DNA from 2 places in the Rhizobium sp. CB3060 genome. Region 1 is predicted to be linked to the other one. Evidence: riboswitches for the same ligand, from Rfam matches in the RefSeq annotation. Region 1 holds a riboswitch; the other holds the start of a gene.
The links. A riboswitch is a leader RNA that binds a small molecule or an ion and turns the genes downstream of it on or off. The one in region 1 is predicted to bind cobalamin.
Positions count from the first base shown of each region.

Region 1 (14,870 bases):
AGATCCGGCACGCCAGCCGCCAATGCCAGATGCGTGTCGCGAAACCGACGGCGCATCTCTTCGTCAAGAGCAACGGTGGAGCGGAACCAATCCTCGCTCGTGCACTCCTCGAACCAGAAGCTCAGCACTTCCTCTGGCGTACAAACAATCGGATCTGCGGCCATTCGCTCCCTCCCGGCATGCCCGTCGGGAGATAGGTCCACGAGCGGCGGGTGGCAATGGTGAACGCCGCCCGTTGGTCACCTTTTTCGCAGGATCAGAATGAAGGCAATGCCGCCGACCAGACCGGTAACGATGCCGATCGGCATGTCCTCCGGCGCCATGACAAGCCGCGCAGCAATATCGGCCCAGACCAATGTCAGTGCCCCGAAGGCGGCGCTAAGCGGCACGACACGGACGTTGTCGCCGCCGGCGAGAAGCCGGACGAAATGCGGCACCATCAGTCCGACAAAGCCGATCGCGCCCGAAAAAGCGACCATGACGCCCGTCAGCAGCGCCGTGACAACAAACAGCATGAAGCGGAATTGCGAGACGGCAATGCCGAGCGTCGCTGCCGTCTCATCGCCCATGGCAAGCGCGTTGAGCTCCCGTGATTTCAGCATCAGCACGGCAAGGCAGACAAGCAGCACGCCGGCCGGATAGATCAGATGCTGCCACTGCGCCAGCCCCAAACCACCGAGCATCCAGAAGACAACGGTATTGGCCGCCCTGGGGTCGCCGAGAAAAATCAGGAGATTGCCGAGCGCGGTAAAGACAAAGGCGACGGCGACGCCAGACAGCATCAGCCGGTCGGCTGATTGCGAGCGCGTCAGCCGGGTCACCAGCGCTACGGCGGCGATCGCGAGTAGCGCGCCGGCGAAGGAGAATAAGGGTACGGTCAGTAGCCCAAGGATGAGCCCGGTGTGCAGTAGCGCCAGGATAGCACCGAAAGCGGCACCTGAGGAAACGCCGAGAAGATGCGGATCGGCCAGCGGATTTCGCGTCAAAGCCTGCAGCACAGCTCCGGTGACCGCAAGCCCGGCACCCACGAGCAACGCGAGAATGACGCGCGGAAAACGGACGTCCCAAACGATGCTTTCCTGTCCGCCCGACCAGGTGATTGGAAACAAGCTGGCATGCAGCTTGTTGCCGACGATCGACCAGACGGTCGCAAACGGGATCGGTGCCGCACCGAAGGAAACGCCCGCCGTGATCGACATGGCGAGGAGAGCGACCAGGAGAGGGATTAGAATGGGAAGGCCAATACGCATGCGAAAATCCAGGAAGCGATCCGATCCGCTCAGTGATCGACTGGACGGATCGGCATTGTCGTTCGTTACATCGCTTCCGGGTGGAAAGCCTTCGCCAGCGTTGCGATCGCCTCGATATTGCGCGGTCCCGGCGTGGCCTCGACATAGGGAAGCACGACGAAACGGTCGTTCTTCACCGCGTCGATGGTCTTGAAAGCCGGATTGTTCTTCAGAAATGCGATCTTCTGGGCCGCCGTGACTTCGCCGTAGTCAACGATGACGATGACCTCGGGGTTTTTCTCGATCACAGGCTCCCAGGAGACCTCCGTCCAGCTCTTTTCGACATTGTCCATGACGTTGGTGCCGCCGGCCGCTTCGATCATTGCCGTCGGGATGCCATAGCGGCCCGAGGTGAAGGGCTTTTCCTCACCGGAATCATAGACGAAAACACGGGTCGGCTTCTCGGCACGGCTGATCTTCGCCTGGATACCGCCAAGCTGCTTGCGATAATCCGCCACTAGGGCCTCCGCCCTATCCTCGACACGGAAAATCCTGCCGAGATTGAGCAGGTCGACGAACATGTCGTCCATGGTCGGCTTGTTCTTCTGCATGACGAAGATGCAGGATTCGGTGAGCTCATAGACCTTGATGCCGAAGGGCGCCAAAGTCTCCGGCGTCACTTCGCCGCCCACTTTCATGCCGTAGTTCCAGCCGGCGAAATAAAAGTCGGCATTGGCTCCGAGCAACACTTCCTTGGTTGGATATTTCGGCGACAGCTCCGGCATTTCCTTGATGCCGTCCCGCAGCTTCTCATCCAGCGTCTTCCAGCCGGAAACCCCGGTGTAGCCGACCATGCGATCCCTTAGCTTCAGCGCCAGCATCATTTCCGTGAGGTTGACATCGTTGGAAACGGCGCGCTCCGGCGCCTTGTCGAAAGTGACATCGCGATTGCAGCTACGCACGGTGACGGGCTCGGCCAAAGCACCGCCGGCAAAGAACGTGCCGAGCAGCAAGGCGGTAGCGGACAAGGACATGCGGAAAGACATGGATGGCTCCAAATTATCGAAGAGAAAACGTAAAACGATGGGATGTGTCGCCCACGACCTGACGGCTCGCTTCGACACGGAATGCGGATGAGATGCGCTCGGCGGTCAGAACCTCGATTGCCAAGCCATGGCCGCTCAGACGGCCGAAATCGAGCACTGCGACATGCGTGGCGAAATCGGCGGCGAGATTGATGTCGTGCAAGGTCGTGATGATCGTCCGACCAAGGCCTTTCAGCAGCTCCAGTATTTCGAGCTGATGGCGGATATCGAGATGGTTGGTTGGCTCGTCGAGGATAATCAGCTCCGGCTCTTGCGCCAGCGCGCGGGCAATCAATACCCGCTGCTTTTCGCCGCCCGAAAGCGACGCGAATTGCCGGAGCGCCAGATCCTTGAGCTCCAGGCGGACAAGTGCTGCCGCGGTCGCCGCATGATCCTCCTCGCTCCAACGCGCCATGCCCTTGCGATGGGGAATGCGGCCCATCATCACCACATCGCGGACGCTAAAGGGAAAATCGCCCGGCGTCTCCTGCAGGACGACGGCGATACGCTGCGCCGCCTCGCGCGGGCCGATCGACCAGAGATCGATGCCGTCGAGACGCACGCAACCCCGTTGCGGCCGGATACCACGATAGAGGCAGCGCAGCAGGGTCGATTTACCCGCCCCGTTCGGGCCGATGATTGCCAGCCGATCACCAGCTTTGACGGACAGGCTGATGTCCCGGATGATCGGTTTACCCTTATGCGGGCCCCAGGTGACGCCGTCAGCTTCCAGTCGCAAGCATTTTTCCAGCATGACCCCGCTCCTACTGCAAGAGCGTTGCTTGGCGTTCGGCCGAAACGATCGCAGCCGGAATGCGCGCCAATGTCTTGCCGCCCAGCATTTTCGGGCGTTCGCCTTCCCGTGTCAGGCCATCGGGCCGATCGCGGTAAAGCTCGGCGAAGGAGACGAGTGCCCCGATATCCGCCTCGCCCGCGATGTCGCCGAAGAGGTAGGTCGCCTTTGCCGTTGCCTGGAAGGCGACGGTGCATGGCCGATCGCAGCCGGCCATGCAAACGCTGCCCTCCAGACTGAAATCGTCGGAAAGTGCCGCGCCAGCCTGGGTAATGGCGGCCTGTAGATGCTTCAGCAAATCAAGACCGGGACGGCATGGCGCGCCGACGTGACGGCAATTCGTGCATACGGTGATCCGATGCGTCTGCTCTCTCGCTGTATCCATGAAAAGCCTCCCGGAGATCTCGCCGGAGGCAAAGTCAAGATAGGGCCTGCGGACACAAACGCGCCCTCGCCCAACCACTGAATTTCCATCGGAACACCCCGTCCGTTGCGGTTGACGTCATCGATGGCAGGTCTCCTGGCTCGCGGGTCACAGCCCGTTCGCACCTTCCCGGCATGAAGCCAGTGGCATGTCGCGAACGCGCTCTCCGCTTACAGTTGCGGGGGCAGCCACGGTTTTGGCCCCTGATGGGTAATCCGCACCGTGTTCCCTTTTCAGCCGCCCTCCGGATGATTCCGGCGGCAGCACCATCGGTATGGTTCATCTCACAGAAAATCGAAGCGAGCAATGGTAGTGTCATTGAGGTCTGCACTTGTCCCCGAATTCCGGCTGGCGTGAATGGCAAGCGCATTTGTTATGTTATTACGTTACTAATTTCAATCAAAAAATAAGGCATGGCGATGAGGCCGAAGCTCGTATTCATAAGGGCTGTTGAACATGGCAAATGACCTCGCCTCCGAGTTTAGGCGAGCGACAAAAATCCCAATCACACCGCCTTGCACTGCGGATAGAACCGGGCCGCCACGCCTTCGGCGGCCGCATAGGCCTGCGTGACGATCTCGGGCACGAGATCGATGTCCGGCAGGCTGCCGAGCCCCAGCGGGCCGATGGCGAAAAGTCCCTCGATTATGCGGCCATCTGTGGAAAGCGCGCCCGTTGCTTCGACAGCAAGGCCAAGACCGAGTTCATCCTGTGTGGCGAGGCCCGCGTTGATCAGGCTCCGCATCAATGGCGTATCGAGATCGGGCTCCCGGCAGCGGCAATCGATCACCTCGTCGGCATAGATCTGCTCCACGCCCTGCTGACCGGCCGGCTTCAGCATCAATCCGGTCGGCGTGCGCCGTAGAAATTGCCCGCAACGCGACAGCGTATTACCCTCCGCCAGCTCCTGCCTCAGCCGGACATACAGAGCCTCCGGCAGACGGTTTCTATGGCTGTCGTAAAGGGCGCGCAGATGGCGGTTGAATTGCTGCTTCTGTCCGGCCGGCAGCGAGCGCCAAAGGGAGCGCGCATGTTTGCGCAGGCCGTTCATGACGGATTGCCAGCTTTGCCCGCTCGCCTCCGCATTCTCGCAAGCCCGCCGAATAAAACGCACAATCTCGCTGAGACTGCCGGGCATTGCTTCTGCAGGAAAGACCGGATCGGCATTGCTGCGGGTGTGGCTCTGCGGCAGAAAGCCGTGTCTCGAAACGATGGTGATCTGCCCATCATAGCCGTTGTCGCGCATCTGCAGCAGCCGGTCCACGACGCGCAGACCGCTACCGAGCAAGACCGTATGCGGGCGCGACACTAGGCGGCGGGCGCGGACCGTCGTCGGCGTCGCCACCGGTTCGCCGCTCTGCGGCTCGTGATCGGCAATGCCGTAACCAGTCGCCAGGACCACGGTGTCGAACGGGGGATAGACGGCGCCGGCGCTCTCCACCAAAAAGCGGTCGCCATGGCTGCGGCGAAGGCCGATCACCGTCTCGCCGCTGACCTGCACCGCAATATCCCGCCGCGAGGACAATGCCTCGGAAAAGCGCTGGTACACATAGTCGCTGAAAATGCTTTTGGGGACGAATATCTGCAAAAAGCCCGGTATGGCCGCCGGCACGGCACTGCGGAACGCGGCATTGCTACAGAGCCAATCGTTGAAATCATCGGGATCGCCAGCGGAAACCGAGAGATCGCGCACACGGCTGTTCAGGATTTCGCTGCTATGGCCGGAAGCCAACGCCTGACCGCCGCTGACGCTGGAATTGGGGTCGAAGAGCTGCAGATGAAAAGGCGTCCGCACCGTCTTCATCAAGGCGATCGCCGTCATCATGCCGGAAAAGCCGCGGCCGATGACAGCGATGCGCGGCATCGCATAGGCCTGCGCCGAGGCATTTGCCCTGGCAGAAAAAAGTCCCTGAACCGTCATATCAACTCCTGGGGCAAGAGGTGGTCGATCATGCTTTTCTGAGGGCACGCTGATACTTTGCCTGTGACCCGCACACAGCTCGCGGCCATCAAACGCTCGGCCGCTAGAGCGCCGCGCGTCGTAAACGCATTGGACGCTCTGGTTCTTGAATCCAGGGCATCCCTCTACCTGACGGGATGCTCTGGGCGGGCTCCCATTCAAGCTAGGAAGCCCGTTGCCTTCGTCAACCTGGACACACATCGAGCCATTGACGGCTCGACAAATGTCATTGTCGCTATTGTCTACTTATTTAGTCGTATATGAAAGCGCGAAAATGCGCCGGTAGCAAGCGCTTTCTTGCGACCGCATTTTTCATGGAAGACGACGCTTATGGCATGGCCCCGCACAGGACGTCGTGCAACGGTGGTCTTGCCCGCCTGAATTGCCGATCCTCGACCCCCTTCGTGAACGCGGAAAAGAGTTGGAAGCCCTGCTCCCATCGGCCAAAACCGCTGGCGATATTGATGTGGCCGGCATGGCCGAGATCATGAAGCTCACTATCCCATCGCGCGGCATGATGCCGAAGCTCGACGAAATCCATGTACGGATCATCGCGGCTGCCAACGACAAAGCTCGGAAATGGCAGAGCTTTAGTCGGCATTGTGCCGAAATCGATGGCGCCGGGATGCAGCCTCTCCGTCCGGTCGAGATCACAGGGAGCCACAAGAAAAGCGCCTTTCACATGCCGGGCGGCGGGGCGATCTGCGAGATTTGCGGCAAGCAGGCATCCGAGACTATGCGTGACGAGCCAGGCTTCTTCCACCCGCTCCAACTCTCTCTCCAGCGCCGCCAACCAGTGTTCCAGCACCGGCCTCGACCATGAAGCCTGACGGACGATGGCCGCAGAGGTCTTATCACGCGCCCAATGGCGCTGCCAATGCCCCTCGGCGGAGCCGTTTAAACCCGGAAGAATCAGTGTCGCGACCACGGCGCTCTCCTGGATGCGAGCGATGGCTGCATTGAGCCGCCCGCTTACAATTTCTCCATTCGGTGCCTATTATGGCGGATAGCGAAATCTGCATAAGCAAAGAAAATCTATTGTATAGTAGATCTATAGAAATTACGATCATAGCGCTTTCGCATAGCTAAGTCACTGATATGCCATCGTTGATGGGGTTATGAATGGGAACTGTTTCACAGTTGCACGAGCGCACCAGACCGCTCGCACACCGCATTCAAAGCGACGAGGAAGCGCTGGAAATCGCGCGATCGCTGGCCATCCAATTTGCACGGCAGGCAAGCGACCGCGACATCAACCGGGTGTTGCCCTACGAGGAGCTGGAGGCCCTGTCGCAATCCGGCCTGCTCGGCATCACCACTCCGTCCGAATATGACGGCATCGATATTTCCAACTCCGTTCTTGCCGAAATCATAGCCATTCTGGCCGAAGCCGATCCTTCGATCGCCCAGATTCCGCAGAGCCATTTCTACATTCTGGAAGCGCTTCGCGTCGATGGCAGCGAGGAACAGAAGAATTTCTTCTTTACCAGGGCGCTGGCCGGTGACCGCTTCGGCAATGCATTTTCCGAAGTCGGCACCGGAACGGCCGGTCAATACAACACGCGCCTGACATCGGACGGGTTGGGCTATCGCGTCAACGGCCGCAAATTCTATTCCACCGGCGTACTTTTCGCCGACTGGATCGGTATTTTTGCGCTGAACGCAGACGACGAACTCACCCTGGCACTTGTCCCGCGTGGCGCTGAAGGCATCCAGATCATGGATGATTGGGACGGTTTCGGTCAGCGCACATCCGGCAGCGGCACCACCATTCTGCATAATGTCTACGTTAACGCCGACGCTGTCGTCGCGCATCACAAGGGCTTCGAGCGGGCGACGACCATCGGTTCGGTCGGCCAAATTATCCATGCCGGCATCGATCTCGGCATTGCCCGCGCCGCTTTCACCGAGACCGTGGAGTTTGTGAAAACGCACGCACGCCCCTGGATGGACAGCGGCGTCGAGCGAGCGGCCGATGATCCGCTGACCATCGCCAGGATCGGCCAGATCGCCATTCGCATCGAGGCAGCCGCAGCCATGCTAGAACGCGCCGGCAGGAAGATCGATGTTGCTCAGATCAATCCAACGGAAGATGATGTGATCGAGGCCACACTTGCTGTGGCTGCCGCGAAAACCCTGACGACGGAAATAGCCATCGAAGCCTCGAATACACTGTTTGAGCTCGCTGGCACCTCTTCGACCCGCATCGGCCTCAATCTCGACCGTCATTGGCGCAACGCCCGCACCCACACGCTGCACGACCCGGTTCGCTGGAAATATCACATCGTCGGCAACTATCATCTCAACGGCGTAACACCGCCGAAGAACTGGACGCTCTGACGAATTTTGTATCGGAAGGTGGAGAGAGACCGTGACTGCAAATCGCCGTGCCAGTTTGGAAGAGATACGGGCCTTTCACGCGAAAATGATGGCTGCCGCCAGCAATTCCCATGATGAAAGGCTTGAGCGGATTTTCGAGCTTGTACCGCGCGAAGCGTTCCTGGGTCCTGGGCCTTGGCAGATAAAGGTCAATCGGCGCTACATTGAAACGCCCGGCGCCGATCCCTCCATTCTTTATCAGAATGCGCTCGTCGCTTTGGACAGAACCAAAGGCATCAATAATGGGGAGCCGTTCCTGCATGCGGCCTGGATCGGGGTTGCCGCCCCGAAGTCCGGCGACACCGTAATCCATATTGGCGCGGGGACGGGGTACTATACGGCGCTCCTGTCGATGCTGGTGCTGCCAAATGGCCATGTTCATGCGTTCGAAATCGAAGAGGATTTGGCCAACCGTGCACGCGCAAATCTGGAGCCATTCGAGGGAATTTCCCTCGTCCATGGCGATGCGACCACTCTGGCGCTGCCGAATGCCGATCTCATCTACGTAAATGCCGGCGTAATCGCCCCACCGGCATCGTGGCTTAAAGCATTGCGGCCCGCAGGCCGGATCATCTTTCCGTGGCAAGCCAGCAAGAAGGCAGGGCTTGCTGTCCTGATCACCCGCACGGAAACTGGCTACGCAGCGCGGCCTTTGATGCCGTCATGGTTCATTCCCTGCGTCGGCGCCTCGGATGTGGACCAATGCAGCAAGTCTCCGAGCCGTGACGACGCCTGGTCGATCCGGAAGGTTTGGCTGACCGAGGATCGCGCGCCCGATGAATCCGCCGCCGCGATCTACAGGGATCTTTGGTTCTCAAAAGCCGGTGACGGCGAACAATAAGCTTGTTCGGGAACCCAATGGGTTAGCCGATATTCGAAGCGCGATAATCTTCCTGCTCTTCGATTTCGATTCCAGGCCCGCCGCCGGCGACGAACTGTTCGAGCGTCATATTGTCGAGAATCGCCGCGATCGCGTCGCGGACTTCCGTCATGGAACGGCGCACATGACAGCGCTCCGGATCGGCGCAATCGTCGCAGGCTTCATAGGCCGTGCGGCTGGCGCAGCGGATCGGCGCGAGCGGACCGTCGAGCGTGCGGATGACATGGCCGATGCGGATATCGGAGGCAGGGCGCGATAGCGAATAGCCGCCGCCTGGCCCCTTCTTCGAGCGCAGCACGCCGGCATTGCGCAGTTCCAACAGGATGGTGTCAAGGAATTTCTTCGGGATATTATTGCGGGACGCGATGTCGTTGATAAACGCAGTTTCGCCCGGCCCGAGGCGTGCCAGGTCCACCAGCGCCTTCAACCCGTATTTTCCTTTTTTCGTGAGCATCGCTATCCACTTACTGCAAAGTCGATTGTTGTAAGCCCGGCACGATTCGATCGAGACTCAACCGGCTTGTCCTGTTCGTCATTGACCTCGGAAGTAACGCCGCCGCCCCGTGCGAACAAGATAATAACTCACAAATTGTATAGTTTATATGAGTAAATTTGGGCAAATGTATCGCTCAAGCAACGTTTTTGCACTTTTTTCTACCTTTACGCGGCGCTGCTATCGACTTTTGGCTTGTTATGCTTGCGCTGGGTGTGTTCGGGGGCATTTTGGGCAATCGCCGACGCCACCTGTTCGGCGACAAAAACGGCATGCTCGACCACTTCGGGCAGGCCCATAAGTTCGCCGAAAGTGCCCCGCGCCAAAGGTCCGGAAATGAGCAGCGACGGTGCCGTCTTACCATCAGCGCCGAGCGCCAGCGATGCCGTATTGCAGGCAAGGCCGAGCCCTGTGGCATCGATGGCGAGATAGCCCGCATCCGCAAGGGCGCCGATCCAGCCTTGCGAGCCCAGAATGCCGCGATGGCCCGGCCCGGTCGTCACGACGACCGCATCGAATTGGCGATCGAGGCTCCTGCCCGAGCGGCTGAGCCGAAGCGTACAGTCGATCACCTCGCCCTTCGCCTCTACGGACGCGACGGAAGCCGCGAGTACATCGAGCCTGCCGGTGCTGATCGCCTCCTCACTGACGGCCTCGACCTGCGGCGCGACACGGAAGCGATGCACATCCCAAAAGGGCCGCAAATGCCGCACCACACGACGACGCTCGCTGAGCGGCATTGCCTGCCATAAATCTCCTCCCTGCGCGCGCACCTGATCGATCACCGCATGCCAAGTCCATCCCTCGCCTTCTGCCTTACGAATAGCGGCGCGCACGCGCCTCAGAAGATCAAGCGCTGTCCGTGACGGCTGACTGACGAAATCGCCGAACAACTCCTGCTTCACCGGCGCATGCCCGCGCGATCGCAGCCCGCGTCGGGAAATTGCGGTGATCGGTCCTTTATGACCACGCAGCTCCAGCGAGGCGATGACGTCGGCGGAGGTCAGGCCGTTACCGACCACCAACACCCGATCGCCGGGGCGGATGGCATCGAGCGCATCCGGCCGCGTCGGGTCCGCGACGAAACGCGGATGACCGGCAAGCGCATTTTGCAATGACCGCGGCGGCAGAGGCGACGGATGGCTTGTGGCGATGACGAGAATATCCGCCTCCAAGCGCCGCCCTGCCTCGCCCGTGATCACCCATCGGTCATCCAGCCGCCGGACATCCGCAACCCTTTCCGCGACATGGGTGATGGCACCGCCATCGATAAAAGGCTGCACCATGGCATTGATATAACGACCAAAAAGCCCGCGCCGCGGAAACAGGCTGCCATTCGCCGCGACCGCCGTCTGGTCGCCTTCCAGCGCATTATTCTCTTGAAGCCAGCGCTGGAAATGTTCGAGATCGTCAGGAAACAGGCTCATCTTAGCTGCCGGCACATTGATGCGATGCGCGGGGTCGCGGGTATCATAGGCAAGCCCCGCCCCGAGCCTGGCGCGCGGTTCGAAAATGAAGAGTTGACCGGGCTGCAGCGCTTCCGATTGCAGCAAGTGAAAAGCAACCGCCGCCCCCGAAATGCCGCCGCCGATGATTGCGATGACGGGCCGATCACGCGATTGATCGTCAGAACAAGTGGTCATCGCCAAATCCTTCCAGATCGATCGATTGCGCCGAACACTTCGCCGGCGGCAACCGAAAATGCCTACGGCATAGGAATATACTCTATAAATTTTATTGACAATAGAATGCCGATGGCAGCGCGATGGTTCCAACCGGCTGCTGACCATCCGTGACCGCCGACACATCCATGCAAATAAGGACTTCTTTGTGCCTCGCACAACAGCGTTATCGCACCGCAGGATGTGAAAACCTTGGCATACACGGAACAAAGGCACATACTACCGATTGTTCTAATACATGTTCTCTGGGAGGAGAAACATCATGGAACTGCTGCACCTGCTCACCCCCTTCGACTATATGCTGGTTCTGGTTCTCGCAGCCATTTTCGTATTCAGCGTTATGGAAGGCGGCGGGCATAAGAGGCATTAGTTTGCCCCGGCCGAATAGCAGAATTTCTCCAAAGCCCAGCAGTGGCGAATTGAAGGTTTGGCGTGTGTTTTCGCCGTCTATCCTTCTGCAAAATTTATGATTTTGATCCCGCTTCGAATGAAAGCGATCTGTAGATCGCGTCAGGAGTAGAACGCGGTCGAAGGAACAGTTCCGTTTTTCCGCAGTTACCTTTTTGTAAAAGGAGAACGCGATGCCAAAATTGAATGCAGGTTTCACGGGAACGCCGGTCGAGCAGCCCGAAGGAGTGAAAAGGGCGGTAAAGTCGGCAACATCCATGGCCAAGCGCGAGGCGCAAGCCGTTGCTATAGGCGCTCAGGAACACCAAACAACGACCGCAACGATCGTCGCAATTGGCGCAATTATTTTTGGATTGGGCTACCTGATGGGAAGAAACGCCGCGGAAAGCGAGCGCTCACATCACTGGTGGTAATCCCCAAATGCTGCCGCAGTCGTCAGGACGGCATTTCTTGAGTCATTCGGCAGCAGGCAAAGCGAGATCACAGTAAATTCCAATCATGGGAACTTACCTGAACGCCAACGGTTAGATTCAGAGAACTTTGGGTTTGGCATGGCCATGCAAAGTCACCTTGCGTTCATTCTTTATGCAGGCACCGTAGTCGCGATGGGATGCATCCTGATTCTCGCAACGCTGATTGCGCCGGATCCCGATTACTCGAACCGCCTTCCCGCATCACCTTATGCAATCAATCATGCGCAATGAAGTCGCGCGCCCATGTCGCCGCATGATGCGTGCATAGCGACCTTGTGGCCACACTGGCCACGCCGGGCTCTGGAAACAGAAAACCGCAACAACCTTTATTTTCAAGGCTTTGCGGTAATTCTCAGAAGAAATTTTGGTGGGTGATGTAGGGCTCGAACCTACGACCCGCTGATTAAGAGTCAGCAGGTCTCGCATTTCTCATTGTCCATGATTTCATGCGTTGTCAACAAAGTCGGCGGATCAAGGCCTTAGAAACAAGGATAAATTTGTTGACGGCCGCTCAGTCCACCTATTTTGCGTCAATATTCTTTGATGTGATTTGGCGCCGTGTTTCCAAACCACAGGTGATTTGGCTGCTGACATGTCCTGCTTTTGGGTCTAGCTCTTGCCAAGCGATTCCTCCCGGGTCACCATTTCCATCAAACAGAGAGAAAGAGACCCATCGGATGCCATCAGAACACTTTTCAGGTCACACGCTTACGAAGGTCAAAAACCAGATTAAGAAGGGCGTATCCGCGGCGGTGGTCTATCGAGACCAGGACACCACTGGTCTCGCGATAAAGATCACGAAGACTGGCGCGAGCTGGTACTACAGCACGCGCGACACGAACCTTCAGATCGCTCCCTTCTCACATTTCGGCCTAGACGATCTTCCGATGCTTCGAGAGCTGGTCGTAAAGATTAAGAAAGCCGCCAAGGCGGGGCAGCCGATCGAGATACTGGTGAAGTCGTTTGCAGCCGGACACTCCGTTCAGGACGCTAAGCACTTGCATGATGTCGCGACTGGGCAGGGCGTGACGTGGGAGGTCGGCCGCGATCTGTATCTTGAATGGTGTGGACGAAACCGGAACCCCGACACCGCCCGGGGCTATAAGTCGGCTCTTGGAGCAACGCCTGGCTTGCACGACGACTTTGCCCCGATTCACGGAAAGCCGCTTGCGGCGATCCTGACGCGAGACCTCGCGCAGGTGCGCGACAACATCGTCTCCCGATGCACGGAAAGAGCCATCGAGCAGCATCAAGCTCGGGACACCAGCAGGAAGGATGTCGTCAGCGGGATCCGTCAGGCCGACCTGACGGTGTCTGCGTTGAAGGCCGCATTCAAGCACTTCGTGAACAAGAAGCAATTCAACCTCGATCGCAACCCTGCGGCCGATCTCTCGAAATGCTTGGAGCGACCAACCGAGATCGCAGGGAAGGATAAGTTCCGTGCGCTCACACAGATCGAAATCGGGGCATTGTGGGAAGCTCTGGAAGCATGCCCGAATGAGACGGTGCGTGGAGTGCTCAAGCTTCAGCTTCTAACCGGACAGCGCCGAACGACGCCTACGATTGCACTGCAGTCTGCATTCCAGTTCGACTCTGGCGCTTACGACTGCATCTGGGGTCTGGAAGACAAAAGCCACCACTGGCGGAAACTCGCGTTGCCGCCCCTCGCCGCGAACATCGTCAGGCATGCCCTTCGTATGGCGACCAACAATCCTGACTCAAATCATCTGTTTCCGAAGCAGCGACCGAAGAAACAGGGCGACACGATGGAAGGGCACATCAACGTCCGCACAGTTTCAGACGGCATTGAGGACATGAGAAAACCCGGAGGCGTCTTCGAGCTGATGCCATTCAATGTGTCGACGCACGATCTCCGCAAGGCGTTCGTCTCCATTGCCGGACCTAAGATGTCGCAGTTCATCCTTCGTGGTCGTCCGATGGACGCTGAAGAAGTTGAAATGATCACCCACAAAAACGAGGGTCGCGAGAGCGTCGCACAGCTCGTCTACGACAAAAACAGTTATCTCGACGTGAAGCTTGAAATTCTGACATGGTGGCAAGAATACGTGCTCGAGGGTCACCGTATGTACGTTGCATCGCTGAAGATGAAGGAGGTGGCCTGATAGTCGCCCTCTTGTCACCATCTGGTGATCCTTACGCTATGCCAGTGCCCGAGGAACTGAATCAGTTAGGCACCGGGCTTCAGTGTCAGATTTCCACGACCAGCTCGGGATCGAAATCAGGGTTTTCGTTCTCGTAGCCTTTGGGATTGGCGATGATCCGCATCCGGCCGACCATGTAGTCAAACGACGAATGGACATGGCCGTGGATCCAGAGAGCCGGCTGGTGCCTCTCGATCAGGTCGCTCAGATCCGAGACGAATGCCGCCGTCAGGATGTCGCCTGCATAACGCGGATGGATCGATCCCTTGTGCGGGCCGTGATGCGTGACCACGACCGTCTTGCCGTCGAACGGCTCCGACAGGGCTTTATCGAGGAAGACCTTCGAGGCCGCATGTATATTCGAGAGATGGTTCGGCCGAAGCGGAACAGGCTCCCAATGTCGACCGGGCGTTCCCATCGCATAGCGAATAAGGTTGAAGTCGTTCATCCGTCGCCAAGCAATCTCTTTTGCGCCCTCTACAGTGTCCTCACCGTAGAGCGCGTAATCGGTCCAGAGCGTGCAGCCGATGAAGCGAACGCCGCCGATAGTAACAGTGCTGTCTTCGAGCAGATGGACGTTCTCATGCTTTGCATCCTCGGCCGCGCCTTGATTCCGCCACGTGGTGTAGGTGCCGCGATAGTACTCGTGGTTCCCGGCGACGTAGATCGACGGATACGGAACCTGGTCGGCCAGCCATCTGATGCCCGCGGCAGGCTCACGCATAAGGTCGCCCGCGCAAACGAAGACGTCCGCCTCGAGCGGCGAGATCGTCTTCGGGGCGCCATAGATTTCGTAATGCTGGGCAGACTGAATCCAAAGCTTCATTGCCACCGCGTGCTCCTTAGTGACCGTCATCGCATATCCCCGGATGCGATCCAGATATGCGCCGCGTAGCCACTCT
Region 1 is NZ_CP104158.1:1,756,422-1,771,291, forward strand. Features, by position in the region: gene N2601_RS08590 (DUF924 family protein) at 1-164, opposite strand, end outside; gene N2601_RS08595 (FecCD family ABC transporter permease) at 240-1,250, opposite strand; gene N2601_RS08600 (ABC transporter substrate-binding protein) at 1,316-2,275, opposite strand; gene N2601_RS08605 (ABC transporter ATP-binding protein) at 2,289-3,068, opposite strand; gene N2601_RS08610 (DUF1636 family protein) at 3,079-3,492, opposite strand; cobalamin riboswitch at 3,601-3,817, opposite strand; gene N2601_RS08615 (FAD/NAD(P)-binding protein) at 4,037-5,452, opposite strand; gene N2601_RS08620 (RBBP9/YdeN family alpha/beta hydrolase) at 5,820-6,419, opposite strand; gene N2601_RS08625 (SfnB family sulfur acquisition oxidoreductase) at 6,614-7,831, shown strand; gene N2601_RS08630 (protein-L-isoaspartate O-methyltransferase family protein) at 7,863-8,711, shown strand; gene N2601_RS08635 (RrF2 family transcriptional regulator) at 8,734-9,204, opposite strand; gene N2601_RS08640 (FAD/NAD(P)-binding protein) at 9,411-10,886, opposite strand; gene N2601_RS08645 (hypothetical protein) at 11,507-11,746, shown strand; gene N2601_RS08650 (hypothetical protein) at 12,484-13,929, shown strand; gene N2601_RS08655 (metallophosphoesterase) at 14,015-14,794, opposite strand.

Region 2 (14,870 bases), 1.3 Mb from region 1:
GGCCATGAACACGATCACATCAGCCACCACGATACCTGGCCTCATCTGGGCCTATCGCCTGCGTCCCGGCGCGAATAAGCCGGAGCGGCTGTCCGATGATACCGATCGCGCCACGCTGTTTGCGGACGATGGTTTCCTGTGGCTGCATCTGAGCCTTGTCGATGCCCGCGTACCCGCTTTTCTTGAGGATGCGCCAGGTCTGAACGAACCTGCCCGTGTGGCGCTGACGACGCATGAGACGCATGCGACCATCACCGTCGACGAGCAGATGCTGTTCGGCACGCTGGTCGATTTCCAGCGCGAATTCGATCAGGATACGCGCGACATCGGCTGGCTGCATTTCGTGCTGACCGACCGCATGCTCATCACCACCCGGCTGCAGCCGCTACGCAGTGTTGAGCGGGCGCGCATGCTGATCGAAAAAAACGCAGCCAAATTCACCCGGCCGCTCGATATATTCGAGCTGCTGGTCGTCGAGTTCCAGCGCACCCTCATCTCGCTTGTTATCGAGATGACCGAGGAGCTCAATCTCATCGAGGATTTCGTCTACGAGAACGCGCCGCGGGACGAACGCCGGCGATTGGCGCCCGTGCGCCGGACGATTGTGCGCCTGCACCGGCATCTGCGCACCGTTTTGACACTGATGCGGCGCGCTGCAGCATCTGACGACGAAGAGATGCCGCTCGGGTTCGAGGATGTCGCCGGCCGATTGACGGGCCGGCTGGAGGCGGTCGATCACGATGTCTACGCGCTGCAGGAGCGCGCCAGGCTGCTGCATGAAGAAATCGACTCGAAGCTTTCCTCCGAGATCAACCGCCATCTCTATATTCTGTCGATCATGACGGCCTTCCTGCTGCCGCCGACGCTGGTCACCGGCTTTTTCGGCATGAACACGTCAAATCTGCCGTTTTCAGGCGGCGGTGCCGGCACGGAATATGCCGTGGCCCTCATCATCGCTTCGATGGTACTCGCCTGGTGGCTGCTGAAGCGGGTCAACATTCTCTGACGGCAGGGCGTTCAACCATGAAAAACCGCCCGGCGAGTGACCGGGCGGCTGGGGCTGATAGGTTCAAATCTCTCGCTCAATAGAAGGGCGAGTAGCACTGCTGCCGGGGACCGCGATTGGGCTGGAACGTATTGTCATAAGCCCGGTAGGAGCGATAGCGCGCCTCGCACCATTCGACGTGGCGCGGGTTGATGCCTCCGGCCGGGGCAACATAACGCGGCTGGCTGGCAATCGCGCCGCCAATGATGGCTCCGGCGCCGAAGGCCGCCAGCGGGTACCAATAGCCATCATAATAGCGATAGCCATAACGATAGCCCGGATAACCGCGGTAGCCGCCATACCAACCACGGCGATAATACGGATAGTACCCGCCGTGATAACCGCCATAGCGGCGCCACTGAACCTGCTGAACGTCGGCAGGGGCGGCCTTGTCTGCCGCCGCAACGGGCGCGGCAGGCATCTGCATTGCGAAGGACGGGGTGAAGCTCGTCAGAGCCACAGCGGCCGAAACAGCGATAGTCGCAATTCTTGCACGGAAACCAAGCATTTATATCTCCATTCCCTGGCTTACATTGTGCTTAAGGCAATGAACGTTCCTAATTGGGGAAGGTTCCCCAAACAGGGTTCGAATACCTGCTGCGCCGCGCGTCCAATATGACGCGGCGGGACGTAGCGGCGCATAGTGTTTCCCTTAAATCGGTACAAATTTAAGGGGTTATGCGGACCCAACGGTAAATTTTTAGCGATCCCATCCTTAACCAGGGATTAACCACCGATCCTTACCATTGTTTCATGAAGGGATACCGGCAGACTCACCCTCTGATTTGCAGTTTCCTGATGGTTCTGGCGCTGCTCGGACCGGCTTCCCGGCTTGCGGCCGCTGAGAACCCACCCTGGAACGACCCCCAGAACGCCCTTATCGTCGATGCCTATGAGTTGAATACCATCGATTGGGATCAGCTTCTGCAAGACAAGCGCATAGCCGCTTTCATCTCCAAGGCTTCCGACGGCCTGCCAGAGAGCTTTAGCTGCACGGGCGATCATGCCGGCGACACCTTTGCGCACTGCAAGACGATGTGGCGCAAATATGCCGTCAGCCGCGAGCTGTATCAGACGCGCCGCATACTGGCCAAAATGAATGGCCTGCTCTGGGGCGCCTACCACCTTGGACGGCCCGGCAACCCGGTCGACCAGGCCAATCACTTTCTGGATTATGCCGATCCGAAACCGGACGAATTGATGGTGCTCGATATCGACGGCTTGGACGCGACCCAGTTCATGTCGCTCGATGACGCGCAGATCTTCGTCGGTCACATCAAGGTGAGAACCGGCCGCTATCCCATTCTCTATACCAATCACAACACCGCCCGGTATATTGCCGATCATCGCGAGGACTATCCGATCCTGTCGCGGCTGCCGCTGTGGTATGCGCGCTACAAGCCGGATGTAAAAGGCACCTTCCCGCTCGGCAATTGGGACAATTATGCGCTCTGGCAATTCTCCTCATCCGACAATTGCTCGGAGAAGGCCTGTCCTTACCGCGTGCCGGGGACGCTTACCGATATCGATGTCAATGTCGTGGCGATGACGAAGGTGCAGCTCGCCAAGATCTGGCCGCAGGGCGATCTGCTGCCCGCAAAGCCGGAACCTGCACCCATGATCATTGCCAAGGGACCAAGCTGTACCGCGCCGTTGCAGACGCTCGTCTCGCTGATGGTCGACCCAATCGTCACCGCCGCAACGCAGCCGAAGACGGTCGAGATCAACGAGTTGAATTATCAGGATTTCTAGCGCATCCGCTATCGGGCGGGAGCCGCCCGATAGCGGATAAGTAGTCTCGATTCAAAAGGCTTAGGCTTCTATCTGCACATCCGTTTTAGGCCGCGAACAGCAGGCCAGAATGTAGCCTTCGTCGATTTCGTCGTCGAGGATGCCGCCATTATGGTTCATCTCGACCTCGCCCGACAGTTTCATCACCCTGCAGGTGCCGCAGAGACCGGATTCGCAGGCAGCACCGATGCGTACGCCGGCGCCGCGCGCGGCCTGCAGGATCGTCTGGCCTGGGGCGCAGGCGACATCCCTGCCGGCCATGGTGAAGCGGATCGAGGTCGCCGCGTCCATCGACGCGTCATCGCTGACTTCGGCCAGCGGCGTTGCCGCCTGCGCCGGCTGGAAGCTTTCCTGATGGTAGCGCGCCATGTCGAAGCCGTGGGCTTCCAGCATGGAGCGGACGGCATCCATGAAGACTTCAGGGCCGCAGCAGAAGATGGTGCGTTCCATGAAATCTGGCGCGAGCAGTCCGATCTTTGCCTTGTCGATGCGGCCCTTCAGCCCCGACCAGAGATCGGTGCGGCCGCAGCCTTCGACGATGAAGCCGAGATCGAGGTTCGGCATGAAGCGGGCGAGATATTCCAGCTCCGAGCGGAAGATGATGTCGGCGGGGCTGCGCGAGCAATTGACGAAGGTGATGTCCGACAAGGGCCCTGTGTCGGCCATGTAGCGCGTCATCGCCATCATCGGCGTGATGCCGGAGCCGGCCGAAACGAAGAGATATTTTTCGCCGGGATGACGGATGTGGCTGAAATCGCCGAGCGGGCCGAAAGCCTTGATGCGCATACCGGGCTTCAGGTTCTCGAACATCCAGCGCGTGCCGATGCTGTCCTTCTGCGCCTTCACCGTGACGGCCACGGAAAAGGGCCGCGACGGTGTCGAGGAAAGCGTGTAGGTGCGCATGACCGGCTCGGGCGCCGTCGGCAGTTCCAGGGTTACGAACTGGCCCGGCAGATAGCGGAACCAATTATCCTTGTCGGAGCGGAATGTGAAGGTCATCACATCGGGCGCTTCCGGCGTTGCCGACAGGCATTCGAGCAGATGCTGCCTGTCGCTCCATGGCTGCATCTGATCCAGGTGCTGATGACGGAGAGAGATGGTCATGTTCATACTCAGGCAACCGCCGACAGCTTGGCCTGATCGCCCTGCAGCCGGTTGATCATGAAATTCGAGTACCACTCGACGAACTGCATGACGCCGCCCTCGTGGAGTTCCGAATAGGGGCCGGGCTCATAGGCCGGCGAGCGTATACCGAAGGCATTTTCCTCGACGATGCGACGGTCCTGATCGTTGGTTTCCGTCCAGACATGGGTCAGTTCCTCGAGGTCATAGTCGACGCCCTCTACCGCATCCTTATGCACCAGCCATTTGGTGGTGACCGCGGTTTCCTCGGCGCTGATCGGCAGCACGCGGAAGGAAATGGCGTGGTCGCCGAGAAGATGGTTCCACGTTGTCGGGTAATGGAACAGGATCATCGCACCGATATTGTTGATGGTGACGTCAGGCGATAGCGGCCGCTTGACGGCGCGCCTGCCGGACATGGTGTAGCTTTCAGCCCCTTCGATCAGCGGCATGCGGGCGGCGCGGAACTGACCATCGGGTGCGATCTTGAATTGGCTCGGCAAGCCGGCGGCTTCGCAGCGCTGCCAGTGCTCAGTGATGAGGGGATCGTTCATCGCACCTTGTACACCCGTGATGGTCGGCGCTTCCGGGTAGGTACGGCAGAGCTCCGGATGATTGGCGGCGCAGTGATAGCACTCGCGATTGTTCTCCCATACCAGCTTCCAATTGCCCTTTTCGATAATGGTGCTCTGGAAGGCGACCTTCGTCTCGCCGATGCGATGCGGCGCCATGTAAGGCTCGATCGCGGCGCGGACCGGGGAGAAATCCGGGGCGTTTTTCGCCAGACAGATGAAGATGTAGCCGCCGACGCTCTCGCAGTGAACCGGCTTCAGGGAGAACTGGCTCTTGTCGAAATCCTCCGCCATCTGCCGGGCGAAGAGCAGCGAACCGTCGAGTTCGTAGGTCCACTGATGGTAAGGGCAGACAAGCTTGGCCGAAGAACCGCGCTCGGATGCGCAGACACGCGAGCCGCGGTGGCGACAACTATTGTGGAAGGCGCGGATGACCTGATCCCGGCCGCGGACGATAACGACGGGATAATCGCCGACCTGGACCGTGAAATAATTGCCGGCCCGCGGCACTTCGCAATCATGGCCGATGAACAGCCAGTCGCGATAGTAGATCATCTCCATGTCGAGCTTGAAATAATCGGGGTCGGTGTAGAAGGCCTGCTCCAGGCTGAAACCCTGGCGGCGGTTCTTCAATTGTCGCAAAACGTCGGTGCCGATATCCATGTGCCTATCCTCGTGCAATACCAGGCAGTAGGCAGAGGACATGCACCGGCCGGCCTTAAACAGCCCAACGCATTACCCCCCGACTGCCCGCCGCGGTCAGTGAAATCTGTCGTCCCCAAGGCTGGTTTCCGGGCTCTGGAGCGGTCCTCAAGAGGACCCCATGGCGCCTTCCCAGGTTGTTCTCGACCCAGTGGCTTTATCTGCCATGCCTCACTCCACCACCGTTGCGGGGGCAGCGCCGGATTTTGACCGGCTTCCCAATTCTCCGCCTCCCTAATAGACGGCACCTTGAGATTGAGGTCATCATAGCTCCCGCCTCACGCGTCGCTCTGCTGCAATGCGACATCGGCTTCGAAATTGGCGACAGGTGAGATGAAGCTTGGAAATGACGCGAATTTTGTCGCGATAATACGAACCAATTCAAACTATTAGCTCGGTCCCGGCAAGACGATCGTCCGTGTGAACCATTCTGCGCTCCATGACGCTTTATCTTGATTGCGACAGAGCGATGGGCGATGAATTTTAGGGACGATCTTGTCCGGCGGAGAGCGCCTTCAATGCCGCCATGGCACGCTCGGCATCGGCGATCGGCACGAAGATATGGTCATGATAATAGGCCGCAACGACATTGGCGCTGATGCCCTCGCTTCCGAGTGCCATAGCAAAGGCCGCCGTCAAGCCCACGGCCTCCAGCGAGGAATGGACGTCTAGGCTAATCATTCGCATGGCGGGTTCAGCCGGAAGCCCCGCCTGCCGGGCGGCCTCGATCGGAAGGATCAGCGTCATTCCCTCTTTTTCGTGGAACATTCCGATCGGCTTCAAATGGATATAGTCTGTCAGCATTGAAGGCGGCACGCAGCAAAAGACGAATTCGCCTTCAATGAGATTTGGCTTCATGCTCGCAATCAGCAGTTTGAGTTCGGTGATACCCGGCATGGCTCTGATCCTTCCAAACATCCCAGCGTGGCGCGCTTAAGCCCGGCTCAAGCTAGGCGATCTATTAACTGCTATCCATACCCATACCGAGAGTGCCGCCATGGCCAAGCTCAGATATTTCGACGCCAAGAAGCCCGCCGAACCGGAACCGGAATTGCCGGCGGCCTCCCATAGCGAATTCCTGCGCACCGGCCGCATCACCCGCGACAGGGCGCATTGGCTGGCCGAAGAGCGGCGCTATCTCAGCTATGAGGAAGTGGCCGAGCGCACGGCGAATAAGCTGCGGAATGCTGGCGAAAAGACCCACGATCGGCTGAACAGCTTTCACCAATCGATTCGTTTTCCGAAGCTGATCTTCCATCACACGCTGAAGGACACGCCGCATCTCGGTTATTGCCATGTCACTGCGGCGCGAACGCAATTTGCGCAGTATGAAGAGGTGAGCTGGGCCTTCTACATCGCCAACTTCTTTGCCCGCATCGGGCAGAACGACAATTTCTTCGAAAATATCAGCCTGAAATATTCGCGGATGTATTTTGCCGTCGCCGTCTTGCCGGATCAGGAATCGCCGGAAAAGAAACTGACGATCAACCGCGAGGTCCGAGGCAACGGCGTACTCTTCCACACACACGATCCGCAGATCGCCATCCGCAACGTGTTGCTGCTTGGCGCGCGCAACGAACAGCTCCGCGACATCATTCGCCAGCTTTGATCATTGATCCCCAAACTTGAAAAGCATAAGAACGGCCTGAACTACAACGGTCAGGCCATGGCGCGACACATAGACATTCTCCAGGATCCCGAAACGGCTATAGCTGCGGCGTCGGAAACGCTTGCCGAGGGGCTGCCGATCGGGTTGCCGACCGAGACGGTCTATGGGCTTGCCGCCGATGCCACCAATCCCGCTGCTATCACCCGCATCTATGAGACCAAGGGGCGGCCCCGCTTCAATCCGCTGATCTGCCACATGAGCGATCTCGCCATGGCGGAACGCCATGCGATCTTCGACCCGATCTCGCGGAAGCTGGCCGAAGCCTTCTGGCCCGGTCCGTTGACCCTTGTGCTGCCGCTGCGGCCGGAAAGCGATATCCATCCGCTGGCGACCGCGGGGCTTGATACGATCGGCATCCGTGTGCCGCAGGGTTTTGCTGGCGAGCTGATCCGCGCCTTCGGCCGGCCGCTCGCCGCCCCCAGCGCCAATACGTCCGGCAAGATCAGCGCCACCAGCGCCGATCATGTTCATGACGATCTCGGCGAACGGATTACACTCATCCTCGATGCCGGCGCTTCGGTTGTCGGCGTTGAATCGACGATCGTCAAGGTTGAGGACGGGGAGATGCGCCTGCTGAGGCCGGGGGGCCTCGCGGCTGAGGAGATCGAGCGGATCGCAGGTCAGCCGCTCAAGCGCAAGAACGGCGCCTCGCCGGCCATTGAAGCGCCAGGCATGCTTGCCTCGCACTATGCGCCAGGTGCTGCGGTGCGGCTCGATGCGACTGCTGTTTTACCGGGCGAGGCGTTGATCCGTTTTGGGCGACCGGACATTGCCGGTGCGGAGAACGCGGCCATGGTGCTCGATCTCAGCCCATCCGGCGATCTTGCGGAAGCCGCCGCCAATCTGTTCGATTTCATGAAACGCGCCGATGGCAGCGGCGCGGCAATGATCGCCTTTTCCAGCATTCCCGACGAAGGCCTCGGCGAAGCCATCAACGACCGCCTGCGCCGCGCGGCCGCGCCCAGAGAGTAAATCCGGTCAAAGACACATCGGCAAAGGACACGCCATGAGCAGCTCCGCCCCCTCCTCCGCCCTTCTGGATCGCTTTGCCGCGATCGTCGGCGAAAAGCATGCCGTGCAGGACCCTGCGGAGATCGCACCGCATCTTATCGAAAATCGCGGGCTCTATCGCGGCGCATCGCCCCTGCTCCTGAAGCCGGGCTCGGTAGAAGAGGTTTCGGCAATCCTGAAGCTCGCCAGCGAGACCGGCACGGCCATCGTGCCGCAGACCGGTAATACCGGCCTTGTCGGTGGCCAGACACCACGCGAGGGCGGCTCTGACATCATCCTCTCATTGGAGCGCATGAACCGCATCCGCGACATCGATCCGGTCGGCAATACCATGATCGTCGATGGTGGTTGCATCCTGGCTGATGTGCAGAAAGCGGCGGAAGAGCATGGCCGCATGTTTCCGCTGTCGCTCGGCTCCGAGGGCTCCTGCCGCATCGCCGGCAATCTCTCCACCAATGCCGGCGGCACGGCCGTTCTTGCCTACGGCAATATGCGCCAGCTCTGCCTCGGCCTTGAAGTGGTGCTGCCGACCGGCGAAATCTGGAACGGTCTTCGGCGGCTGAAGAAGGACAATACCGGTTACGACCTGCGCGACCTCTTCATCGGCGCCGAGGGAACGCTCGGCGTTATCACCGGCGCGGTGCTGAAGCTTTTCCCGCAACCGCTTGGCCATCAGGTGGCTTTTGCCGGTATCCAATCGACCGAAGACGCACTGACACTGTTCAAGAATGCGGCCAGCCTCTGCGGCCCGGCGCTGACCGGCTTCGAGCTGATGCCGCGCATCGGCGTCGAGTTCACCGCTCGCCATATTCCGGGCGTGCGCGATCCGCTGGAAACAGTGCATCCCTGGTATGTGCTGATCGATATCTCCACATCGGATTCGGCCGAGACCGCCGAGAGGATGATGACGACGCTGCTGGAGCAAGGTTACGAGGCCGGCCTGATTCAGGATGCGACCATCGCCAATTCCGAGGCGCAGCGAAAGGCGCTGTGGCACATGCGCGAGAGCATGTCGGACGCGCAGAAGCCGGAGGGCGGCTCGATCAAACACGACGTCTCCGTGCCGGTCGCGCAGATCCCGAAATTCATGCACGAGGCGGAGAAGGCAGTGATGGCCGCCATGCCCGGCGCCCGCATCTGCGCTTTCGGCCATATGGGCGACGGCAATATCCACTACAACATCTCGCAGCCCGTGGGAGCGGACAAGGCGGAGTTCATCGGCCGCTGGCGCGAAATGAACAAGATCGTGCACGGGCTGGTGCTGCAACATGGCGGCTCGATCTCCGCCGAACACGGCATCGGGCAATTGAAGCGCGACGAACTGGCTTCGATCCGCCCTGAAATCGAGATGGATCTGATGCGCCGGATTAAGACGGCGTTCGACCCGGCAGGGATCATGAATCCGGGAAAAGTCCTCAAGATCTGAGAGCCGGTTGGCTGCCTTAAACGGGTAGCAACACGCTATGGAAGGGTTCGGCATGGGCGACAAACGCGTATATGTGACGTCAGTCAGCAGCAGCGGCGTGCATAGTTTCAGCAAGCAGAACAAGGATCACATTCAACTGCTGACGGGGCTCGGCGTGGAAGGCGACGCGCATATGGGGGTGACGGTAAAGCATCGCTCGCGCGTCGCGGTCGATCCGACGCAACCCAATCTGCGTCAAGTGCATATTATCCACGAGGAGCTGTTCGACGAACTCACAGAAAAGGGATTCTCTGTTGCTCCGGGCGACATGGGCGAGAATATAGCGACCCGAGGGATCGACCTACTTTCCCTGCCTCAAGGGGCGCGCCTGCATATCGGCGAGGAAGCGATCGTGGAAGTGACTGGGCTTCGCAACCCGTGCAAGCAAATCGACGATTTCCAGAAGGGCCTGCTGCATGCGGTGCTCGATAAAGATGCCGATGGAGGTCTGATCCGCAAGGCTGGCATCATGGGTATCGTCTCGCAGGGTGGCCGCGTGCAACCCGATGACGCCATCCGCGTCGAGCTGCCGCCGCTGCCGCATATCAAGCTCGAGCGCGTCTGATAAAAAAGAAGCGGCCTTCCGTTGGAAAGCCGCCTCGTTATGCCGCTCTCATGTCGCGCTAGCCTTGCAGCCTGCTTGATCAATCGAAATCGTCTTGGCCCGAATTGCCGCCGCCATTGCGGTTGCCCGAGATGATCTCACGCTTGCCGACATGGTTGGCGGGGCCGACCAGACCGTCCTTTTCCATGCGCTCGACGAGCGAGGCAGCGCGGTTATAGCCGATGCCGAGGCGGCGCTGGATGTAGGAGGTCGAGCACTTCTTGTCGCGCATGACCACCTTGATCGCCTGTTCGTAGAGATCGTCGCCGTCTTCCGAGGCGATGGCGCCCTTGTCGAAGACAGCCGTGTCTTCTTCCTCGTCGTCTTCTTCCTCGTCGGCGGTGACCGTATCGAGATATTCCGGCCGCCCTTGAGTCTTCAGATGTGCGACGACCTTTTCGACCTCTTCATCCGAAACGAAGGGACCATGGACGCGCGAGATGCGCCCGCCGCCGGCCATATGCAGCATGTCGCCCTGGCCGAGGAGCTGCTCAGCGCCCTGCTCGCCGAGGATGGTGCGGCTGTCGATCTTCGAGGTCACCTGGAAGGAGATGCGGGTCGGGAAGTTTGCCTTGATCGTACCGGTGATGACATCGACCGAGGGACGTTGCGTCGCCATGATTAGGTGGATGCCTGCGGCGCGCGCCATCTGCGCCAGACGCTGGATCGCGCCTTCGATTTCCTTGCCGGCAACCATCATCAGGTCGGCCATTTCGTCGACGATGACGACGATATAGGGCATCGGCGTCAGGTCCATTTCCTGCTGTTCTTCGATCGGGGCACCCGTGCCCTTGTCGAAGCCGGTCTGGACCATGACATGGATCGTCTCGCCCTTTTCACGGGCGGAAGCGACGCGGCTGTTATAGCCGTCGATATTGCGCACGCCGAGGCGCGACATCTTGCGATAGCGATCCTCCATCTCGCGCACAGCCCATTTCAGCGCCATGACGGCCTTCTTGGGATCGGTAACGACCGGGGTCAGCAGATGCGGGATGCCGTCATAGACGGAGAGTTCGAGCATCTTCGGATCGACCATGATCAGGCGGCATTGCTCCGGCGTCATACGATAGAGCAGCGACAGGATCATCGTGTTGATGGCGACCGACTTGCCCGAACCGGTGGTGCCGGCGACGAGCAGATGCGGCATCTTGGCGAGTTCGGCAATGACAGGCTCGCCGCCGATCGTCTTGCCGAGGCCAAGCGCCAGCTTGTAGCCACTCCTCTCGAAATCCGCGGACTCAATCATTTCGCGGAAATAGACGGTCTCCCGGGTGACGTTCGGCAGTTCGATGCCGATGACATTGCGACCGGGAACGACGGCGACGCGGGCTGACAGAGCCGACATCGAGCGAGCGATATCGTCGGCGAGATTGATGACGCGCGAGGATTTGACGCCGGGGGCCGGCTCGAATTCATAGAGCGTTACCACAGGACCTGGACGGACATGGATGATCTCGCCCTTGACGCCGAAGTCTTCGAGCACGCTTTCTAGAAGGCCGGCATTCTGCTCCAGCGTTTCCTGCGTCATGATCACGCCGGTCCGGGCGGCAGGCTCCTGCAGCAGTTCGCGGGGCGGGAGCTCATATTCACCCTCACCGCTGCGGGCGATCGGCCGCCATTCCGGAAGAGCCAAGGCATTAGCCCTGCGCGGTGTAATCTGCGGCGGCGGCGGATCGATCAGACGCTGTTTGGCAGCTTCGACGGCGGGAATGACCGGCTTTGCTTCAACCATGGGAGCGGCCGCAGCCGGCGCCGGCGTGCGAACCGGTATCGGCGCGACGACCATGACCGGAGCCGGAGAAGGCAGGCTCGGAGCCGCAGCCGGCTGAACCTCGACAATGGCCTCTGCCTCACCGGCAAATACTGCGGTGACGAAGGCGGGCGGGATGAACGCGACAGGTTCCGTCACCTTTGCGTCCGCTTCGACCGGCGCTGCGGCCTCGATCGAGGCCGGCACAAAGGGCGCCAGTACCGCAGCTTCGAGCGCGGCAAGCTCGTCCATCACGAATGCGCCGACCGGGGCCGGCTCCATAGCCGGAGCAGGTGCGGCGGAGGCAACGGCCGTTAAAATTTCGGTCTGTAGCGGTGAGTCTACGGCAGGCGACGGGCGGCGGCATTCGACGACGCGGAATTTCGCGACGATCGATTCGACCTCAGATTGGATCTCAGGAACGAGCATCGGCTGGACCGGCTTGCCCTTGATGGCGGAGAGGAATTCACCATCGAAGGGCATGGCGTCCCAGAAGGCGAAATCCGAGAGATGGGCAAGCCGCGATTCGACCACAGGCGCGGCGACTGATTCTTCAACTTTCGGCAGCGACGAGGAGGCATCCAGCGCGATCGCGGGAGCTCTATGGAATGCGGTAGCGATGACGGTCATCTCCAATGCGTCCGGCTGCATCGCCGGAGATTTCTGAATTACGGTAGGCTTGAAGGTCTCACCCACGAACGGCATGTCTTCCCATGGCGGCAGTTGGAATTCTGCCGACTGGTCCATCTGCGGACGATCGATAGAGCCATGTGATTCGGGCACCGGCGGCTCAATGACGCGCATTGCGGCGTGGTTGACGGCCGCGGGCGCCGAGGTGGGCGCAGGTTCCACGGGCGGACGCCGGCTGATGATCTCGGTCTCGCGCGTGCGGGTGAAACGGACGTTCGGTCCCATCAGGAAGGCGTTTTGCCAGCCGGGCGAGGCAAGCTCCTCTGCGGAGATCCCGTGCGGCGTGACAGGCATGATGGGGCCGCTTGCCGCCGTGCTGGCTTGCAAGGCCTCCACGACAGGTTTTGGCGCGGCGGCGATTCGCAGGCGAGCTTCTTCGGCATGCCGCAATTCCTCGGCACGGCGCTGTTCTTCCGCGCGCCGCTTTGCTTCGCGCGCATTGCGGATCTTTTCTTCCAGGAATGCGCGGCGGGCAGCGATCTGCTCGGCCCGGCGGGCCTCTTCTGCGACCTGCTCCGGGTCCGGCTCACCCTCCTGCTGGAAGCCGGTTGCCGCATTCGAAATGTTCGTTCGAGAAAGACGCATGAGACCTGCAACCCAGTCATTGATATTGCCGATGGCTTCTCAAATCGAATAGGGCAAGGACGGTTAATAAGTTCCTTCTTATCGGCCTCGAACGCACTTATTCCGCGTCTCCAGAACCCGAGGGCGACCCATACCGGCACGGCTGCAACAGGTATGCCGACGGCTTTCGCGCCGCACATCGAAGCGGCGCGAGGCATCAATTTTGGCGCTGTTCGTTATTTATTGGAAAGCTGGGCGATCGAAAGCAGCGTATCGGCACTGATGCCGACGCTCGAGGAACCCGACAGAATCGATAGGGCGGGCGATGTCGACGAAGTGGTGTTGTTCTCGATATCGTACATGGCGGAGAACCGCTGCAGAAGCTTGTTGACCTTGTCCGGGTCCTGCAGGTCGGTGACATCAAGATAGCTGCCCAACACCTTGGCCTGCTGATCGACATCCATCGAGGAGATCGAGCTCGGCAGGTTAAAGGTCGTCGTCATGACCGAATAGAGCGCGCTATCGCCCATGATGTCGTAGATGGAATGGATGTCGGGCGCCTTACGCTGGAAATAAAGCGCCAGGCGAACACCAGGATTGGTCTCTCCCTGTTGATCCTCGAGGGTCTGATGCAGGAAGAGGTCGTTCGTCTGAGAGATCGCGCCTTGGTTTTGCGCCGTACCCTGTTTCGCGTCCGTCAGGTTTCCATCCGTGTCGAAGTTGAACGCCTCGACAATGCTCTTGAACTGAGCGCCATCATCCGTGTTGACGAAGCTCTTGGAGTCAGTCGTATCGGAGGCGAAGGCCTTCTTCAGCGTGGCGGTGGTGACCTTCTTCGGGTCGATGCCATTGGCAGTCAGGATGAAATCGGTAAGCTTGCTGTCAGCGAGAAGGTCACTGACACTGGTGATCTTAACGATATTGGTCGCGAAATAGGTAGCGGCATCCTTGGCGTCGCTGGTGGCCTTCGTGAGCTGAGCGCCCGTCAGTCCGGCCCGCTTGTCGCTGGAATATTCGGAAATGTAATTATTAATCTGCGTCTCCGACAGAGCCTGGACCGGCTGCTTCAGCTTGCCATCGCTGCCGAAGTTGAAGGCCTTGGCGAGATCGGTGAAACGCGTGTCCTTGAGCGAGTTGACATAGCTCTTCGAATCATAGGGATCGCTTTCAAGAACCTTCTTCATCTGCGTCTTCGACATCTCGTCCGAGCTGATGCCGTAAGCGCGCAGCGCCATTTGGTAGAGCTCGGGAAGATCGTCATTGGAATCGTCGCTGTCGGCGGTCGCATTGGTGGCGAAGAAGTCGTCAATATCCTTCACGCTGGCGATGCGGGTCTTGTAATTGTTGACCGCATCCGTGGTGAGCGACGTCTGCGACGTCGCGTAATTACTCATATAGCCGGTCGATGCCGCATTGATCTCGGCCTGAGACTGCGCCACGTCGCCGGACGCCAGCGTACCATCCGACTGAAAGTTGAACGCCGCAACAACGTCGGTGAGGCCAAAAATGGAGGCCGTCTTGGAGTCGGCGAACGCGTTTTTGAATACGATAGCGGGGGTGCTCGCATCGATCCCGTAGGCTGTCTTGACGTAATCGAAAAGCCGGGTGTCCGAGGTCAGTTCATCGACCGAAGTGATGGAACCGATGTGATCCTTGTAATAAAGATCGTTATCGGTAGCGCCGACCTCGGTCGTGTATGAGGGAACGGTGGAATTGTAGGCGCTCATGACCTCGGCCGTCTGGCCGAGCGTCTGCGGACCGCCCGGATAGTTGGTTGCGTAGGCGGCCGTCGTCGTGCTGAGCTGAGTGGAGGACTGCGCTTGCGAACCGCTGGCAACCGTGCCGTCGGCCTGGAAATTGAACTGCGCCATCACATCGGTGAGCC
Region 2 is NZ_CP104158.1:457,624-472,493, reverse strand. Features, by position in the region: gene N2601_RS02270 (transporter) at 5-1,006, shown strand; gene N2601_RS02265 (BA14K family protein) at 1,083-1,553, opposite strand; gene N2601_RS02260 (glycoside hydrolase family 25 protein) at 1,844-2,797, shown strand; gene N2601_RS02255 (hybrid-cluster NAD(P)-dependent oxidoreductase) at 2,858-3,946, opposite strand; gene N2601_RS02250 (aromatic ring-hydroxylating oxygenase subunit alpha) at 3,949-5,193, opposite strand; cobalamin riboswitch at 5,296-5,499, opposite strand; gene N2601_RS02245 (ACT domain-containing protein) at 5,716-6,129, opposite strand; gene N2601_RS02240 (DUF6656 family protein) at 6,230-6,841, shown strand; gene N2601_RS02235 (L-threonylcarbamoyladenylate synthase) at 6,899-7,873, shown strand; gene N2601_RS02230 (FAD-binding oxidoreductase) at 7,908-9,338, shown strand; gene N2601_RS02225 (MOSC domain-containing protein) at 9,391-9,942, shown strand; gene N2601_RS02220 (DNA translocase FtsK) at 10,022-13,006, opposite strand; gene N2601_RS02215 (DUF1217 domain-containing protein) at 13,222-14,870, opposite strand, start outside.
Region 2: it holds a riboswitch for cobalamin, as region 1 does, so the genes downstream of both, N2601_RS02250 (aromatic ring-hydroxylating oxygenase subunit alpha) here and N2601_RS08610 (DUF1636 family protein) in region 1, are expected to answer to the same signal.